2 linked regions of the Thiorhodovibrio frisius genome follow. The protein of the gene in region 2 binds, or shares a complex with, the protein of the main gene of each other region. Links are inferred from orthologs where the notes say so. Each region holds a gene or a part of one and is shown on either strand. Other genes may lie near its edges. The genes, in order: accD and accB.

Region 1 (9,597 bases), 1.3 Mb from region 2 along the record:
AAACACGGCGAAGACCAGATGGACATGCCCCGCGATCTCAAGCTCGCGAAGATTCTCTGCCAGCACGCGCGCGGCGTCCTGATTATGGGCGACATCAAAAATCCAGCTGAGTGCGCCCGGGATGCGCTGAAAGCGCCCTGGCAGTCTGGCCGCGCTCAGCCCGGCACGCAGGTGAGCATCCCCCATCGGCCAGGCTACTCGCTGCTCCAGCGCAAGCAGACGGAGCGCACAGAGCGCAGCGGATGCATTGTCGAGCTGCACCTGCCCTGTCAGCGCCGGCAGCGGCAAATTCAACAGTTCTGCCCCATCGACGTGTCGCCAGTGCCATGTCTGCTGCTCGCCCTCAGTGCCCGCCAGTTCCCAATCGAACTCCCACCCGAGTTGGTGGACCTGGGCAGCGATGGCCTCGGCCTGCCCGCGCAGACGCGGTGGCGGCTCGCGACTGCCGATGATGGCCGGACGGCCGGGGCGGAAAATGCCCGCTTTCTCAAAAGCGATTTGATTTGGGTCCTCGCCCAGCCAGGCCATGTGGTCGCGGCCAATGCTGGTGACGATGGCGATGTCGGCATCGAGCAGATTGACCGCATCGAGCCGCCCGCCAAGCCCGACCTCCAACAAGATCAGCTCAACCTGAGCGCGGCTGAACAACTCAAGCGCAGCTAAGGTGCCAAACTCAAAATACGTCAGCGAAATCTCCCCGCGCGCCTGGTCGATGCGATCAAAGGCCTGGCACAGTGCCTGGTCGGTGGCTTCCTCGCCGTCAATACGCACCCGCTCGTTGTAGCGCAGCAGATGGGGGGAGGTATAAAGGCCGGTTCTGAGGCCTGCGGCGCGGCTGCAAGCGTCGATGTAAGTGACAGTGGAGCCCTTGCCGTTGGTGCCGCCGACGGTAATCACTGGTCCATGCAGTGCCGGCGGGCCAAGTGCTTGCCACACGGACTGCAAGCGTTCCAGACGCAGATCAATGCGCTTGGGATGCAGCCCCTCCTGCCAGGCGAGCCATTCAGTCAGGGTGTTCCAGCGCATGGGCAGCGACCGGCTTGGGCTCCAAGGCTTGGGCGCGTCGCGCTCAGGGTCGCGGACGGCGCATCAGCATGGCAATCATACTGCCGATGCGGTCGCGGTGTTCGCGGCGATCAATAATGGCATCGAGCGCGCCATGTTCGAGCAGAAACTCGCTCTGCTGGAAGCCCTCGGGCAATGTCTCCCGCACGGTTTGTTCGATCACCCGCGGGCCAGCGAAGCCGATCAGCGCCCGTGGCTCGGCCAGGTTGATGTCGCCGAGCATGGCCAGACTGGCCGAAACTCCGCCCATGGTCGGATCGGTCATCACCGAGACAAAGGGCAATTTGCGCTCGCGCAAGCGCCCGAGTGCGGCACTGGTCTTGGCCATCTGAAACAGCGAGAAGAGCGACTCCTGCATGCGCGCCCCGCCGCTAGCGGAAAAGCATACTAGGGCGGCATTGTCTTCAATCGCAGCCTCGACCCCGCGCACGAAGCGCTCCCCGACCACCGACCCCATGGAGCCGCCCATAAAGCGGAACTCAAACGCCGCCGTCACGCAGGCCATGCGCTTGAGTCGACCGCGCATCACCACCATGGCTTCTTTCTCGCTGGTCTGCTTTTGCGCCTGGGACAGGCGGTCGCGGTATTTTTTCAGGTCCTTGAACTTGAGCGGATCGGTGGATTCGAGATCTTCACCGATTTCCTCGCGCGCGTCGGGATCCAGAAAGACGTCGATGCGCCGCCGGGCACTGATGCGATTGTGATGCCCGCACTTGGGGCAGACCTCGAGATTGCGCTCAAGCTCGGCACGGTAGAGCACGGCACTGCAACCGGGGCACTTGGCCCAAAGCCCCTCGGGCACCGTGCGCTTATTGCTTGCCTCGATTTTAATCCGGCTAGGGACCAGTTTTTCGAACCAGCTCACGCTTGTATCCTGTTGGTCATGTTTTGTTTTTGCGTTAAAAATGTTTCGGACCCGGGTCCGTCTGATTCGCTCGGCGAATCAATTCGCTTCTTATGTTCATAGTCCCGACTGCCCCGGATAACGAATCCCCGTGATTCACAGTAAAAGCTGACCACCAGGGCATTTCTCCTCGGAAATCACCTCAGGCTTTGTCGATGGCCTGGCGCAGACTGTCAACGAAGTCTCCCACGGCGTCAGGGATCTCGGCGGGCCGTTCGACCAGGGCCTCGATCCTGCCGACAATGGCGCTGCCAACGATGACGGCATCGGCAATGCCAGCGACCTTCGCGGCTGTTGCAGCATCCTTGATACCGAAGCCGACGCCCACTGGCAAGTCGATGCGGGAGCGAATCAGGGCCAGTTTATCAGTCACCGCGTCCAGGTCGAGATTTCCGGCGCCCGTCACACCCTTGACCGAGACATAGTAGACGAATCCCGAGGCAATCGCTCCGATTCGCTCGATTCGCCCGGCGTCCGAGGTGGGTGCAAGCAAATAAACCAGATCCAGCCCCTGGGATTTGAGCGCATCGACCAGATCATGGCCCTCTTCTGGCGGCACATCGACGATGAGTACGCCATCAACCCCGGCATCTGCCGCTTGGGCGGCAAAGTCGGCATAACCCATCACCTCGATGGGATTCAAATAGCCCATGAGCACCACCGGGGTGTCCTGGTCTTCTGCCCGGAAGGTGCGCACCAGCTCCAGCAGCCCGCCCAAACTCATGCCCTGGGCCAGGGCGCGCTCGGTGGCGCGCTGGATGACTGGCCCGTCGGCAATGGGGTCGGAAAACGGCACGCCCAGTTCGATCAGATCGGCGCCACTGGCGACCAGCCGATGCATCAGCGGCACTGTCATGTCCGCTGTCGGATCGCCGCCGGTGATGAAGGGGATCAGCGCCGTGCGGCCCTGTTCGCGACAGGCGGCAAAACGGGCCGCGATTCGATTGGCTGGGCGACTGACTGGGCGATCAACTGCCTGGGTCATAGCGAAATCCCGTCGAGCTGAGCGACTGTGTGCATGTCCTTGTCTCCGCGGCCGGAGAGATTGACCACGATGCTTTGATCCTTGCGCATGCGCGGGGCCAGTTCAGCGGTATGGGCCAGCGCATGGCTGGTCTCGAGCGCCGGGATGATGCCCTCGGTGCGGGTCAGGTCATGAAAGGCGGCCAGCGCCTGGGAGTCGGTGACGGCGGAGTAATGCGCGCGCCCGCTGTCTTTCAACCAGGCATGCTCGGGGCCGACGCCTGGGTAGTCGAGCCCGGCCGAGATGGAATGGGTCTCGCGAATCTGGCCGTTGTCGTCTTCCATCAGATAGGTGCGGTTACCGTGCAGCACACCGGAGCGCCCGGCGCACAGGGGCGCGGCATGGCGACCGGTGGTCAGGCCATCGCCACCCGCCTCGACGCCATGTAATTGAACCTCGGCATCCTCGATGAAGGGATAAAAGAGCCCCATGGCGTTGGAACCGCCGCCGACACAGGCGACCAGCGCATCGGGCAGGCGGCCGGTGCGCTCAAGCATCTGCGCACGCGTCTCGCGGCCAATCACGGCTTGGAAGTCGCGCACCATGGCCGGATAAGGGTGCGGGCCGGCGACTGTACCGATGATGTAAAAGGTGTCATCGACATTGGTCACCCAGTCGCGCATAGCCTCATTGAGGGCGTCTTTGAGCGTGCGTGAGCCGGATTTGACCGACACCACCTCGGCACCGAGCAGGCGCATGCGATAGACATTGGCCTCCTGGCGGGCGACATCGACCTCGCCCATATAGACAATGCACTCCAGCCCCAGGCGCGCGGCCACTGTGGCGGTGGCCACGCCATGCTGACCGGCGCCGGTCTCGGCAATGATACGGGTCTTGCCCATGCGTCGCGCGAGCAGCGCCTGGCCGACCGTGTTGTTCACCTTGTGCGCGCCTGTGTGGTTGAGGTCCTCACGCTTGAGAAAAATTTGCGCCCCGCCGAGTCTCCGTGACCAGCGCTCGGCCAGATAGAGCGCCGAGGGCCGCCCGACATAGTCGCGCAGATCGGCATCGAGCTCGGCTAGAAAGTCCGGGTCGCGCAGATAGCGTTCGTAGGCTGCGCGAAGTTCCTCGAGCGGATGCATCAGGGTTTCTGGCACATAGATGCCACCATAAATGCCGAAATGCCCCTGCGCATCCGGCAGCGCATAGGCGCCAGCGGGCATTTGGGGGCTATTGGTCGGGCTGTTGGCCTCAGCGAGACTGGTCGCCATTCGCTACCTCTTGCATGAATGCTGAAATTTTTTCACTGTCTTTAAGGCCCTTGCCCTGCTCAATGCCGCCGCTGACATCCACCGCGTGGGGCCGCACTTGGGAGATGGCGGCGGCGACATTGTCAGCTGACAAGCCGCCGGCCAGAATGCTGCGCCGTGCCAGCCATTCTGGCACCAATTCCCAATCGAAACAGCGCCCGGTGCCGCCAGCGCGCTTAGGGTCGTAGGTGTCGAGCAGCAGCGAGGCGGCACCCTGGTAATCTTTCGCGGCCTGCGCCAGATCAAGGCCCTCACGCACCGCAATGGCTTTGATCCAGGGACGCTCGAACGCCTGGCAGAGCTCTGGCGGCTCAGTTCCATGAAACTGCAAAGCGCCCAGCGGAACCTGGGCGAGCACCGCGCGCACCAGGCTCGGCTCGGCATTGACGAAGAGCCCGACCAGGGTCACGAACGCCGGCACTGCAGCGGCAAGCGCGCGCGCCTGTTCGACAGTCACCGCACGCGGGCTTTTGTCATAAAAGACCAGGCCGATGGCGTCGGCGCCATGGGTGACTGCCGCCTCTATGTCCTGGACGCGCGTTAGTCCGCATAGTTTGACTCTGGTTCGCATCATCCTAGGCGTCCTGAGTGCCCTTTTGTTTGGGGGTCTGATCGGTGTTGGTCAACCGCCTGATTGCGCAACCGGCTGCGAGCAGCCAAACGCGCTATTGTAATCAAAGGCAGGCGCAGCGGAGAAGCCTAACCAGAGGACTCAAATTTCGGTGAATCAAACCAACGCATTCTCCGGGGCGGTCGGGACCATGAGCGTTAGGAGCGATGCGCCGCTTGCGCTTGGCAGCTGGTAATGCTCGGGATAATCGACCGCGCTCAAGTAGAGCCCTTGCGGTGGTGCCGTGACACCGCCGCGCGTGCGATCCCGCTCAGCCAGGAGCTGCTCTGTCCACTCGACTGGCGCATCTCCGCGACCAATTGCCATCAGCACCCCGGCGATATTGCGCACCATGTGGTGCAGAAAGCCGTCGGCCCCCACGGCGAGTTCAATCAAATCCCCTTGGCGGCTGAGTTCCAGATAATACAGGGTGCGCACCGGGCTTTTGGCCTGACAGCCCAGGGCGCGAAAGCTTGAGAAGTCGTGGGTGCCGACCAGCGCCCTGCCCGCCTCGCGCATCGGCTCAAGGTCAAGCGGCCGGTGCGTCCAAACCGCCCGTCGGGCTAGCAAGGCCGGCCGCGTTGGGCGATTGAGAATCAAGTAGCGGTAATGGCGCTCGCGGGCGCTGAAGCGGGCATGAAAGTCCGCCGGCATGGCGCGCGCCCAGCGTATGGCAATCTCGGGCGGCAGGTTGGCGTTAATGCCGAGCACCCAAGAGCGCTCGGTACGCGACGCTTGGGTGTCAAAATGGACCACCTGCGCGAGGGCATGGACCCCGGCATCGGTGCGCCCGGCACAGTGCAGCACCACCGGATGGTCGGCCACTCGGCTGGCAGCGGCCTGCACCTCTTGCTGCACCGTGGGTGCGTGATGCTGCATCTGCCAACCGCTGAAGCAGCTCCCGTCGTACTCAATACCAAGCGCGATGCGGTAGCTTTGGGCCTCGGTGTCGCCCATTCAGCCATCGAGCTTCTTGAGCAGCCCCTGCGCCTCGGTCCGCTGCTCGTCGTTACCCTCGCGAATCACCTCTTCGAGAATGGCGCGCGCGGCTTCGGTGTCTTCCATTTCAACGTAGGCGAAGGCCAGGTCCATTTTGGTGGCGACCTCGTCCCACATGGCCGAATCCATGCGCCACTGCGACGACAGAACATCGCTGGCGCCGCTGTCTGGCGCCATTAAGGACTCATCACCAAACATGGGGGAGTCATCACTGGAAGACTCGCGCAGGCTTGGCTCATCGGCAGTGGATCCGCCAGCCGATGCCGAAGCAGTGGTGCCCGTATCCTCCGGCGGAGTCGCCGACGCTTGCGGCGCTGCGCTGTCGGGGACAGCGGAGTGCAACGAGTCCAGATCATCCAACCCGATGTCGAGATCCGGAATATCCGATGATGGCATTTGCCCGGGCGCGGCGGAAGATGGAACCATCTGAGTGTGAAAACCCGCTTCGGATGACAGATCCAGATCCTCGCTGGTTTCCGCCTCAGGCGTCGCGGCAGCTTTAGGCTGTTGCTCTGCCGCAACGGATTCCGTGCCAGAAAGAAACTTTTCGATATCGGCGGCCAGATCGCCGCCAGATGCGGGCGACTCAGCGGGTAGGTCCAGAATCTGCAACTCATTGTCATCGGCTGGGCTTGTCCCGGCGGCGGGCTCGTCCGCTGGCGACAGATCCAGATCGGGTAGACCATCGAGCGCACTCTCGACCTCTCCCGCCGTGTCAGTCGGTGGCTCGAGTATCTCAGGCATCTCGCCGCCAAGCTCGTTGGCTACCAGTTCCTCGAATGGGTCAACACCTCGGCTGGCCTTGGCCGCTTCGGTCGCACGCTCGAGCGGGGTCAAGGTCTCGGAGGCTGGCGCATTGGCATTAAATTCCGGCAGGTCCAGCGAAGGCAGATCATTGCTTTCGGCCGCATCGTCTCCAGGCGCAACTCCCTCCTCGGGGAGAGTGAGATCCTCGTCCTGCTCGAACCCATCCAGATCGGCAAAGGGGTTATTGTCCGACCCATAGGGATCCAGGCCAGCGTCTCCGAGTTGCTGATCGAGATCCTGTAGTGGAAGCGAGACGTCGGCATCCGGACCACCCGGCACGATCTCCACCTGATCCAGGCGAGCCTGGCGTTCCGGTGATGCCCCCCCGGTCGGTGCTGTCTTGTTGCCGCCAGCTACCTCAGGGAAGGCAAGCTGCAGATCCTCTTCGCTGAGATCATTGAAATTCAGCCGGAACGAATCGAGTTCCGGTGGGCCATTGGGATCCGCCGTCTCGGGCGCAGGCATGGGTTCCGGTGTGGGCTCGGGGGCTGCTGCTGGTGGCTGAGCAGATGCCTGTTTGGATGCCTGTTTGGATTCGGGCACCGGCGCCGGCTGGGCTGGAGTCGCGGCTGCTGCCGCTGCCGTCGCGGCAGCCCCCGCAGAGCCGACCATTGCCAGGATGCGCTCCCAAATTTGCGGATGACGCTCGGGAACGCCGCGCGCGACCATCCGTTGCTGTAGCTTGGCAAAGTCGTCGGCATTACCACCGCTGGCATAGGCCTCGGCGAGTTTGAGCTGCAACGCCTCGGAATCAGGCAGCTTTCCAAGCGCAGTCATCAAGGCAGCCTGAGCGTCGCGGTGGCGGCCATAGGAGATGTAGCTGTCGGCCTTGTCGAGTGCTTTCTTTTCGGCCTCGCTGAGCGCGCCTGAGTCGACTGACATGCTCAGGGGTGGCTCGGCTGCGACCGGTTGCTCACGGGGTGTCGGGGCGGGCGGTTCAGCCGCTTCCGGCTCAGCTACAGAGGCCTGCGATGGAGGTTCTGCGGCAGCCACTGGCGGGGGCTCGGAAACTACCGGTGGAGCTTCAGCAGCCGGAGCCGGTGTTGGTGCTGGCTCCGGTATAGGCTTCGGTGCCGGTTCAGGTGTTGGAGCCGGCGCGGCAGCAGGCGCTTTCGCGGTTTTGATTGGTTCCGGAATTGGTTGTTGGATTGGTTCCGGGGTCGGTTTGGAAACCGGTTTCGGAATCGGTGTCGGGGCAGGGATCGACGCGACTGGCGCGGGCGCCTCGGGTCGTGAGGCTTCGGCAACCGGCGTTTCAATCGTTGGAGCTGGCTGTTCCTGATTAGATGCAGGATCAGACTCTGGATCAGATTCAGGCGCCACGGGCGCGTTCTCGGCAGGCGATGCCGAGGGCTGCGCCGGCTCGGAAACGGCCAACTGTTCGATCTCGGACGAGTCGACCTCGATCTCCTCCAACTCATCCCCTTCACTCGCTTGCGGCTCAACCTCCATTTCGGCTTTCGCCTGCGTCTTGCCACGCCCGGAGACCAGCTTGACGCCAGCAAAAGCCAGCAAGGTCACCAACAGGGCGCCACCTGCTCCGGCCAGTGACCAGAGCAACACGGAATTCATACCTTGGGAGGATGCTTGCGACTCGGGTGGTGTCCCAGTAGCCTGTTCTTCAAGCATGGTGCCAAGCTTGCTGAGCTGCGCCTCAAGCTCATTAATGCGCTGCTGCATGGCAGCTTCTTCGGGATTTTGAGGCGGGCTTTGCGTGGCGTCGGTCGGGGTTCCATCAGCTGGAACGGTCGCTGGCTGGGCATCAGCGTCCGCGATCAATTCGGTTGCGCCGGCATCTTCGCCCTGTGGCTCAGCCTCATCCGGGGCGAGCGCGTCCTGGTTCGAGCTATCCGCAATCGCGGACTCAGCTTGAGCTGATTCTGTCTCCTTGGGCGCTATATCCCCAGTCGCATCAGCATCTGTGGAATCCTGGGTGTCTGCCTGGGCGAGCGCTTGCGGCGTTTCAGCAGGTTCCGCCCCATCGGTGCTCGCTTCACCAGCGGGCGCGGTTTGGGATGCGACTGGAGATTCACCTGGGACTTCAGGCTCGGAATCCGCTGCGGATTCGCCTGTCGCCATTGTCTCGGGAGCTTGGGATGCGGTGCGAGCGTCGGCTTCCTCAGAAGATGCTTCATCAGAAGGCGTCGTGGCTTCGGCATCCGGAGAAGCTGCCGCTAGGTCGGTTGACCCGGTCTGCTCTTCTGGAGCCTGATCTTCTGGTGTGGTTTCTTCTGGCGTGGTTTCTTCTGGCTCGGAGTCCTCGGTGGCCGATGCCTGCTCCGTGCCCTCAGCGGTGGTCTCAGTGCTGGCATCAGCAGATGCCTCGGACTGTTGATCCGCCTCCTGATTGGCTTCTTCAGCCGCTAAACCGGAAGAATCAGGTTTTTTTTTTACCTGTTCGGCTGTGGCAAACTCTGCGGTCGAAGCGCTAGCAAGTTGCTCGGCGGCAGCCTCGGCGAGAGGCTGATTCGCTACTGACTGGCCATTCAGGGCGGCACTGTACTGGCGAGTCGCCTCGTCCGGGGGCAGCGCATAGAGTTCGGCGGCCGAGGGAATGACCAGCTTGGAGCCGGTAATCAGTTTGTTGACACTGCCACCGCCAAAGGCTTTGGAATTACTACGATAAAGCGCCATGGCCGTCTGCTGCACGGTGGCGCCTTCAGGAGCAATTGAACTGGCGACGCGCCAGAGTCCAACGCCAGCTGCCACCGGGCCATAGCGGATGGGAAATTCGCCCGTGTCCGCATCTGCGGCATTGGCTGCCGGGGCCTGATTGGCAGATGTCGGAGTGGCAGATTCGGGTACTGCGTTGTCTGGGGCTTCAGCAACCGGCTCCGCTGCCGAATCGACCGAGGCTTGCTCATCGGGTGCGCTGGCATCTTGTGCCATTGCCTCCCCAGCAGGCTCTTGGGCGGCATCGACAGGCTCCGTGCCAGTT
Region 2 (9,535 bases):
GCGTTGGATTTGACGAACTTTGCCACCCGCCAGCTAAACAGCAGATCAGCCATTTCCGCCTGAGTGGGCGCGCGGGCGCTCACCTGGCGCAGTTCGGCGGCGATGAGCCGATCAGTGCTCTGCACAAGCAGCCCGCCGGTCACGCGCTTGAAGTCAAGGGTGGTGGTGGGGCCGGCGACCGTCCAGTCGCCGCAGCTTAGCAGGCGCAGATTTTTTTTGGTCTTGGCCGCTTCCAGTGCCTCAGGGCTGATTTTGGGGGCGATCATCACCTCGACAAATTGGCGCTCGACCACAGCGCTCACAGTGGCGGCGTCCAACTCCTGATTGAACGCGATAATGCCGCCAAAGGCCGATTCCGGGTCGGTGCTGAAGGCGCGATCATAGGCTTTCAGCAGGCTCTCGCCCTCGGCCACGCCGCAGGGGTTGGCGTGCTTGACGATCACGCAGGTGGGGACATCGTTGAATTGCTTGACGCATTCGAGTGCCGCGTCGGTGTCGGCGATGTTGTTGTACGACAACTCCTTGCCCTGGTGCTGGCGGGCGCTGGCGATGCTGCCGTCCTGGATCCTGGGCTCGACATAAAAGGCCGCCTGCTGATGCGGATTCTCGCCATAACGCAGGGCTTGCTGGCGGCGCACCTGAAAGCTCAGGGTGCGCGCGAAGGGGTGTTCCTGTTTGTCATCGGGTTTGTCATCGGGCGAGGCGCTTGCCAGTTCCAGCCGGCGGCCCAACTCATTGGCGATGGCCGCGTCATAACGGGCAGTGTGCTCGAAGGCGCGTGTCGCGAGATCGAAGCGCAGCGCCGCACTGATGCTGCCCTGATGCGCCTCAAGCTCGGCGGTCAGGCGCGGATAATCGCCCGGCTCAACCAGCACTGCGACTGCGGCATGATTCTTCGCTGCCGCGCGGATCAGGGTTGGCCCGCCGATGTCGATTTGTTCAATCGCCTCCTCAAGCGGGCAGTTGGGATCGGCGGTTGTCTGCTCGAAGGGATAGAGATTGACCACCACCAGATCGATGGGGTCGATGCCATGGGCTTGCATTACCGCCTCATCCTGACCGCGGCGCCCGAGAATGCCGCCGTGAATTTTCGGGTGCAGGGTCTTGACGCGCCCGTCCATCATTTCGGGAAAGCCGGTGTGCTCGGCGACCTCGGTGACTTTGAGGCCCGCTTTGCGTAACAGCGCAGCCGTGCCTCCAGTGGAAAGGATCTCGACCCCGTGGTGGGCGAGGGCGGCGGCGAGTTCCGGTAGGCCGGATTTGTCGGAGACACTGATCAGGGCGCGGCGAATGGGTTGCATGGGGTCAGCTGGGGCGTGGTGGTGCAATGATTCAGGATTGCTGGTTAGGTGAGGGGCTATTTAGGAGCTGCTGCTTAGGCGATGCTACTTAGGCGTTGCTACTTAGGCGTTGCTGGGGTCGTTGGCCGACATCAACCCATACTGCGAGACCTTCTTGCGCAGCGTTCCCCGGCTGACGCCAAGGATGCGGGCGGCAAGCGTCTGATTGCCACTGGCGTGATGGAGAACACTCTCGATCAGTGGTCGCTCGACCTCATCGAGGACGAACCGATACAGGTTGTCTATCTGATGATCGCCCATGCGTGCAAGATAGGATTGCAAGGCCGTGCGCACGCAATCGTGCAGGGGGATGCCGTTGTCTTCTGCCGACTGGCTGATGGGGAAGGATGGGCGATGCTGGCAACGGACATTTTGGCAGGCATCTGGCTCGGCAATTAAAGCCGCGTCGATCCTCATGTGTCAGTCTCCCCTGTCATCAGATTGGCAAAATAACTTTGCACCAAGCGGTGCTGGATTGCGGCTGATGTGGCCATTAAAAGTGCCCCGCTGGCCTGCTTAAAGCCGGGCAGATCCTGGCAGTACCAGATGATGTGCTTGCGCGCAACGCGCAGACCGCGCGCTTCACCATAGAAATCATGGAGGGCTGCCAGATGGGAAAGCAGAATGTCGCGGATTTGGTCCGGATTGCGTTCCGGATTTACTGCTGGGTCAGGTGGCCCGGTCTGCTCGCCGGTGGCCAGAAAGCGCTCGATGCGAGCAAAAATCCATGGCTTTCCCAAGGCTGCGCGACCAATCATAACAGCATCTGCACCGGTCTGTTCAAGCACTTTATGTGCTGTTTCTGCCGTGTCGATGTCGCCATTAGCAACAAGGGGAATGGTGATCTGCTCGCGCAGCGCTGACAAGCTGTTATGCTCAGCTTGGCCGTTGTAACCACAAGCGCGCGTACGTCCATGCACTGTTAACATGGCGATTCCGGAGTTTTGTGCAATTTGTGCAATTTGCGCGAGATTCTTTTCTTGTGGTGACCAGCCGGTGCGCGTTTTGACGCTGACAGGAACATTCACCGCCCGCACGACTTGCTCCATGATGCGTGCGACCAGGGGCTCGTCGCGTAGCAGTGCGGAACCGGCTGCCTGGCGGCAGACCTTTTTCGCTGGACAACCAAGGTTGATGTCGATCAGGTCCGCGCCCTGATCGACGGCATGGCGGGCAAAGTCGGCCATGTCCTCGGGGTTAGCACCGGCGATTTGTACCGCGAAGGGACGTGGCTCGCCTTGATGGTCCAGGCGCTCAGCGCTGGTGCGGGTGTGGCGCAGCGCCGGGTTGGCGCTCAGCATCTCGGAGAAGGCAAGCCCGGCACCGAATTCTCGACACAGGCGGCGGAAGGGCCGGTCGGTAATGCTGGCCATGGGCGCGAGGAATACTCGCGAGGGGAGTTCGAGTGAGCCGATTCGCAGCGGCAATTTCAGCCGATTGGCAACGCTGGACATGGGGACGGATTCCGGCATGTTGTTCTCGGCATGTTGTTCTCGGCAGGGTCGGCTTGGATGGGCGGGGATGAACTCGGGTCTGGGCTGGGTTTGATTTTAGAGCTAGCGGCCGACGCGCGCTGGGTGCTGCATCACAAAGCACTGCACCGCACGTCCGCGCTTGCTGTCGCGCTGCGTATTGATACGGGAACCCTTCAAGCTGTCTGGGCGCTATGTCCGCTCAGCAGGGCCCACTGGTCGCGCAGGATAGGCTCAGACAAGACGAGATGTGCGCCATAGGCCGCGCACACCGCCGGAACCTGGGGGTCGAGAATGCCGGAGAGTGCCACCTGGGCTCCGGGCGCGCAGAGCCGGCTCAGCTGGGGGGCGAGCTCGATCAGGATGCCGGCGAGAATGTTGGCCACCAGCACATCCGCTTGCGGCCTGGGGCGGGTTTTAGCGGCAAAGTCCTCGGGGCTGTGACAGCTCAGGCGCGCGGCCACGCCATTGTTGGCGGCATTAGCCGCAGTAGCGATCAGGGCCTGTGGGTCATGGTCAATGGCAATGGCATGGGCCGCGCCAAGCTTGAGCGCGGCAATGGCCAGAATGCCGGAGCCGCAGCCGTAGTCGATCAGCGTCTTGCCGGTCAGATCCAGACCGTCCAGCCATTCCAGGCACAGGGCGGTGGTGGGGTGCGAGCCGGTGCCGAAGGCGAGCCCCGGATCGAGCGCGAGAATGACGTCATCGGGTTGGATGCCAGCGGCGGCATCGGTCGCGGGATCCTGATCGCACGGGCAAACCCACAGCCGGCGCCCGAAGCGACGCGGTTGCCAGTGCGCGAGCCAGGCGCGCTCCCAGACCTGATCGGCAAGGGGCTCCAGGTGCGGGGGTGCGGCCAGTGCGTCCTGCAATTGGGCGGCGCATTGCTGCGCGCGCTCGCCTGCCTCGGGCGTGTCTTCAAAGAGCGCGGTGAGTCGCACCAACGCCCATAGCGGCATGGCGCCCGGTGCGGGTTCGAGCAGGCTCAGGTCGGTTTGGGTGGGCGTCTGGCCGCAATCCTCGGGATCATCCAGGGTCACCGCCAGGGCGCCGGCATTCTCAAGCACGGCTTCGATCAGCGGAACCTGCTCGCGGGCGCTGATCAGGGCGAGTTGCAACCAGGGCATGATGGATTCAGGGAGCTGGCGGTTTGGGGCGCTTGTGGCTCAAAGCCCGAGCTTTTTCTCCAGATAATGAATATTGGCGCCGCCGGCCTGGAAGGCGGCGTCTTTCATGATCTGGCGATGCAGCGGGATGTTGGTTTGAATGCCCTCGATCACTGTCTCGCGCAGCGCGTTGTTCATGCGCGCGATGGCGCAGTCGCGATTCTCGCCATGGGCGATCAGTTTGCCGATCATGGAGTCGTAGTAGGGCGGCACCACGTAGCCTGAGTAAATATGGGTATCCATGCGAATGCCGGGGCCACCGGGGGCGTGAAAGTCCTCAATGCGCCCAGGGCTAGGCATGAAGGTCTCCGGATGCTCGGCATTGATGCGGCACTCGATGGCATGACCGCGCAGTTCGATGTCGTCCTGCTTGAATTGCAGTGGCTCGCCGGAAGCGACCAGGATCTGCGCTTTGACGATATCAATGCCAGTCACCATCTCGGTGACTGGATGTTCGACCTGAACGCGGGTGTTCATTTCGATGAAATAGAACTCGCCGTCCTGATACAAAAACTCGAAGGTGCCAAGGCCGCGATAGCCAATGCGCACGCAGGCCTCGGCGCAGCGATCACCAATGCGCTGGCGCTGTTCGGCGGTGATGCCGGGTGCCGGGGCTTCTTCGACCACCTTTTGGTGACGGCGCTGCATGGAGCAGTCGCGCTCGCCCAAGTGAACAGCATGGCCGTGGTTGTCGGCCAGCATCTGGAACTCGACGTGGCGCGGGTTCTCGAGGTACTTCTCCATGTAGACCACGTCGTTGCCGAAGGCTGCCCCGGCCTCGGCCTTGGTCAGGGAGACGGCATTGAGCAGCGCGGCATCCGAATGCACCACACGCATGCCGCGCCCACCGCCGCCGCCAGCGGCCTTGATGATGACCGGATAGCCGATGTTATGGGCTAGCTCCAGCAGCCGATTGGGGTCGTCGCCGAGTGGGCCGTCGGAGCCCGGCACGCAGGGTACCCCAGCGGCTTGCATCGCCTTGATGGCCGAGACCTTATCGCCCATCAGGCGGATCGTTTCTGGCTTGGGGCCGATAAACACAAAGCCGCTGCGCTCGACGCGTTCGGCAAAGTCGGCGTTCTCGGACAGAAAACCATAGCCGGGGTGAATGGCGACAGTATCTGTCACCTCAGCTGCGCTGATAATGGACGGGATATGCAGATAGCTGTCGCGCGACGGGGCCGGGCCGATGCAGACGGATTCATCGGCGAGCAGGACGTGTTTAAGATCGCGGTCGGCATCGGAATGCACCGCCACGGTTTTAATGCCAAGCTCGCGACAGGCGCGCTGAATGCGCAGCGCAATCTCGCCGCGGTTGGCGATAAGGACCTTCTCGATCATGTGATGATAAAGAGTGGCTGGTTGTATTCCACGGGCTGGCCATTTTCGACCAGGATGCGCTTGACGCGACCGGCGATGTCCGCCTCAATCTGGTTGAGGATTTTCATCGCCTCGATGATGCACAGGGTATCGCCAAGCTTGACCTCGGAGCCTTCCTCGACAAAGGGCTTGGTGCCGGGGGAGGGCGAGCGATAAAAAGTGCCGACCATGGGCGAGCGCACCAGGGTGCCGTCTTCGATTTCGCTTTCGGCGGCGGGCGTCTCCGCAGTTGCAGGTATGGGTGCTGGCGGGCTGCTCGGGGCAGCGGGAGGCGGCGCACCTGCGGGCATGAAGAAACTTGGCGCGGCATGGCCCTGACGGCTGATGCGCACTGACTCTTCGCCCTCGTGAATCTCGATTTCAGCGACGTTCGATTCTTCGAGTAACTCGATAAGCTTTTTGACCTTACGGATGTCCATGCGGCTTGGGTCTCTCGATGGGCTGGCTCAGTAGTTTTTAGTAGTTCTAAGTCGTTCTAACCTTCATGGTCCCGATCACCCAGGGTAATGAATCCGTCTGATTCACAGTAATCGGGGGCTGATCAGGGCAGCTTTGGTGCTCGGTCAGGCATTTGGTCGTTCTAGGTGGTCATTGCGCGGCCGGGGCAGATGGCTGGCTGCCGCCAGAGGCTAAGCGATGCATCGCGGCGGTCAGTGCCAACTCATAGCCATGGGCGCCCAGGCCGCTGATCACGCCGGCGGCAATGTCAGAAAAATAGGAATGCGCCCGGAAGGCTTCACGCGCATGAATGTTGGACAAGTGCACCTCAATAAAGGGCAAGCCGACGGCCAGAATGGCATCTCGCAGCGCGACGCTGGTATGGGTGAAAGCCGCCGGATTAAAAATCATAAAGGCCACATCATCGGCTGGTGCTCGGTGGATGTGCTCGATCAATGCATGCTCGGCATTGCTCTGCGCGAACAGTAAAGCCACTCCGGCCTGTTGGGCTGCGTCGCGCAGGCGCTGCTCGATCTGCGCAAGTGTAATCTGGCCATAGGTCCCAGGCTCGCGCTGGCCGAGCAGGTTCAGGTTGGGGCCGTTCAGGCAGAGAATGGCCGACATAGGCTGTGCTGAGTTCCTTGACCGGTGAACCGGCCGATCAGTGCGAGAAATCTGAGCCTACACGCCGGTAACTGTGCCTAACGGGCGGCAACGGTCGCAAAAATAGCCGTTTGACTCGAATGTGACAAGGGTAAAGGAAAGTGCGCCGATTTACAAAAATCCGCGCCGGGCGGTGCCCTTGCATGTTACAGCCCTGCCGCTGCTGCCCCCGGAAGGGTTGTGCCGGAATCCGTTGTACCAGAATCGGCGGCCTGCTCGGCTGTGTCTGGCAGCAGGGCGCTGACTTCAGTCCGTAATTGGTCTTCGCCCAGCAACCCTGGTTGAGCGAAAACCGCCCGGCCACGGTGATCGAAAAGCACAGTGAAGGGCAGGGCCTGGGTGCGATTGCCAAAGCGGGCGGCAAGCGCTATCTCCGGCTGACCGCCGAGCAGCACCTGGTAATTGAGCGTGCGTGCGTTGAGGAAGGCTTGGACGTCCTCGGGCGTGTCGATGGCGATGCTCACCACTTGCAGCAAGCCTGGTCCATAGCGGTCTTGCAGGCGCTCAAGCGGACCGATCTGCGCCAGACAGGGGGTGCACCAGCTTGCCCAGAAGTGCATCACCACCACTTTACCAGCCCAATTGTGGCTGCTGACCAAGCGACCGTCGGGAGTGGACAGACGCAGATCCGGGAGCACCTCGGTGCCTGATCGGTCGCGCTGGCTGCCGAAGGTGAGATCCGGATGGTCGTCGATCCAGTGCTGACCGAAGAGCGCCACGCTGATACTGAGTGTGCCGGCCAGTAGGGTGACGAACAGGACTTTCAATACACTCATAACCGCGCACTCATGGCTGGATCTCCTGCAGATGGGCGGCGAACTCCTCCGGCGGCACGAAGCCGACCAAGCGGAAACCGCGCAGCTCTGTGCCCGAGGTATCAAAAAACAGCATGGCCGGCGGACCGGGAATGCCGAAGCGCTCCTGCATCAGTGCCCTGTCCTCGGCATCGTTGGCGGTGACATCGGCCTGGAGCAGGATGAAATCCGCCATGGCGCTTTGGACCGCGGGTTCGGGGAAGGTGTAGCGCTCCATTTCTTTGCAGGATACGCACCAGTCGGCGTAGAAGTCGAGCATCACAGGCTGGCCCTGGGTGGCTGCGGCTGCGAGCTCACGTTCGAGATCGGTAACCGTCTTGATGCGCTTGAATTCGGCATGGGCGCTGCTCTGCGCGCCACCGGCAGGCATTAGCCCGCGCAGTGGTTGCAGGGTATCGCGCCCGCCGGCGGCGGCGCCGACCAGCATCAGGGCGCCATAGACCATTAGCGCAACGCCCAGGCCTTTCCATAGCTTGCGCCAGCCGCTGGCCTGGGCGGGCAGGGGCTCGAGCGCCCCTAGATAAACCGCCGAGGCAATCAGCAGCAGCCCCCAGAACAGCAGCGCAATGGCCACCGGTAGAATGCGCTCAAGCAGCAGCACCGCCACCGCCAGTAGCAGCACGCCAAAGACCGCCTTGACCGCATCCATCCAGGCGCCCGCGCGCGGTAGCAGCTTGCCGGCCGAGGTGCCGATCAGCAGCAGGGGTGCGCCCATGCCGAGCCCGAGTCCGAGCAGGGCGAAAAAGCCGAGTACTGCATCGCCGGTCTTGCCGATGAAGATCAGCGCACCCATCAGCGGCGGGGCGACACAGGGGCCGACGATCAGCGCCGAGAGGGCGCCCATGATGGCCGCGCCGATCAGAGTGCCGCCCTGTTGTTGGTTACTGAGTTCGGTCAGCCGGGTTTGCAGGCTGCTTGGCAGTTGCAGCTCGTAGAAGCCGAACATGGACAGCGCCAGGGCGACGAAAATGCCGGCAAAAAGCGTCAGTATCCAAGGATTTTGGAACGCGGCCTGCAAGTTGGCGCCAAAGAGTCCGGCGATCACGCCGACGATGGCGTAGGTCAGCGCCATCGCCAGCACATAGGCTAGGGACAGCATGAACGCCTGTCGGGTGGTGATGCCCTGACCCTGTCCGGCGATGATGCCGGAGAGAATGGGAATCATCGGGAAGACGCAGGGGGTAAAGGCCAGCAACAGCCCCAGACCGAAGAACAGCGCCAAAGCGCCGAAGATGCCGGCTTTCGCGAGCCGTGCGGCAATTTGGTCCTGCTCGGATACTCGCGCCTCGCCTGCTGTGGGTTCAGCGGCTGCAACCTGCTGAGTGGCAGCCAGGGTTTGCGCGTCGACCAGTCTATCGGTTGGCGGCAGGGCCAGGGTGACGGTTTTGGTCACCGGCGGATAGCAGATGCCGCGTTCGGCACAGCCCTGGAAGGTCGCGATGAGTTCAATCTCGGCTGCTTCGACGCGAGAGCGCAGCAGCGGAATTTCGCCCGTCACCAGGCCATGGTAGATGGCGACATCGCCGATGCTGCCATCCGGGCGCACGGTGTTGGCTTTGATCTCGGCCTCTGGCAGCTTCAGCTTGCCAAGTTGCACGCCCGCAGCTTCGGCCCGCTCAGGGGACAGCCTAAGCGCGATCATGTCGCGGTACATGAAGGTCTCGGGTGCGATAGTCCAGCGCAGCTCGAGCAGGTTGGGCGACTTGATGTCGGCGGAAAAAACGAAGGCTTCTGCGGCAGGAAGAATGTCGTCGTCAAGCCCTAAGCTTTGGCGAGTGCTGGTGCCGAGTGCCGCGCGCAGATTTGAGGCAGCGACTTTATTGGCGTCCGGGCTGGTCGCCGGACTGACAGTCGGACTCATGACCGGACTCATCGCCGGCAGGGCGACTTCGAGCGCGACCTCTTGTGGCGGATAGCAGAAGCCGGCATCGGCGCAGCCCTGGAAGCGGGCGAGCAGGGTCAGGGGGGCAGCGGTGTTCTCGCCGCGCTCAACGGGAATCCGCACTTCAAGCTGATCCCGATAGATGTCGACCTGGCCAAAGAACTGATCCTGCCTGACCTCAGCCGGCGGCAGCTGCGGCTGACCCAGCGTGACTCCGGGTGTCTCGGTGCGAAAACGCAGTTTGTTCTGGTAGAGGTAATACCCGGGTGCGATCTGCCAGCGCACGACTAGTTCATTCGCGCTCAGGGCCGCGACCTCGGGCTGGAAGGCCTGCTCAACGGGCAGGAAGTCCGCTCGCGCCGGCCCGCCCAGCAGGCAG

What was found.
Region 1: the proteins of accB (region 2) and accD are in contact, whole or in part, in a solved structure (PDB 8UXZ), measured with the Escherichia coli proteins. The link is inferred for Thiorhodovibrio frisius from one-to-one orthologs.

The regions. Positions count from the first base shown.
Region 1 is NZ_CP121471.1:2,522,857-2,532,453, reverse strand. The notes cover bases 1-2,971. They hold accD (acetyl-CoA carboxylase, carboxyltransferase subunit beta), read right to left. Parts: upstream 1,931-2,971; coding sequence 1,070-1,930; downstream 1-1,069. Other genes in these bases: trpB (tryptophan synthase subunit beta), read right to left, coding at 2,951-2,971; trpA (tryptophan synthase subunit alpha), read right to left, coding at 2,112-2,954; folC (bifunctional tetrahydrofolate synthase/dihydrofolate synthase), read right to left, coding at 1-1,026. Also shown: more of trpB, read right to left, coding at 2,972-4,156; Thiofri_RS11730 (phosphoribosylanthranilate isomerase), read right to left, coding at 4,185-4,814; tRNA pseudouridine(38-40) synthase TruA, read right to left, coding at 4,971-5,810; Thiofri_RS11720 (FimV/HubP family polar landmark protein), read right to left, coding at 5,811-9,597.
Region 2 is NZ_CP121471.1:3,847,663-3,857,197, reverse strand. Bases 4,047-6,955 are described here. They hold accB (acetyl-CoA carboxylase biotin carboxyl carrier protein), read right to left. Parts: upstream 5,778-6,955; coding sequence 5,316-5,777; downstream 4,047-5,315. Other genes in these bases: Thiofri_RS17555 (TlpA family protein disulfide reductase), read right to left, coding at 6,606-6,955; aroQ (type II 3-dehydroquinate dehydratase), read right to left, coding at 5,947-6,420; accC (acetyl-CoA carboxylase biotin carboxylase subunit), read right to left, coding at 4,047-5,319. Outside these bases: purH (bifunctional phosphoribosylaminoimidazolecarboxamide formyltransferase/IMP cyclohydrolase), read right to left, coding at 1-1,301; Thiofri_RS17585 (helix-turn-helix domain-containing protein), read right to left, coding at 1,404-1,757; tRNA dihydrouridine synthase DusB, read right to left, coding at 1,754-2,812; prmA (50S ribosomal protein L11 methyltransferase), read right to left, coding at 2,989-3,939; more of accC, read right to left, coding at 3,979-4,046; more of Thiofri_RS17555, read right to left, coding at 6,956-7,235; protein-disulfide reductase DsbD, read right to left, coding at 7,246-9,535. UniProt on the Escherichia coli protein: This protein is a component of the acetyl coenzyme A carboxylase complex; first, biotin carboxylase catalyzes the carboxylation of the carrier protein and then the transcarboxylase transfers the carboxyl group to form malonyl-CoA.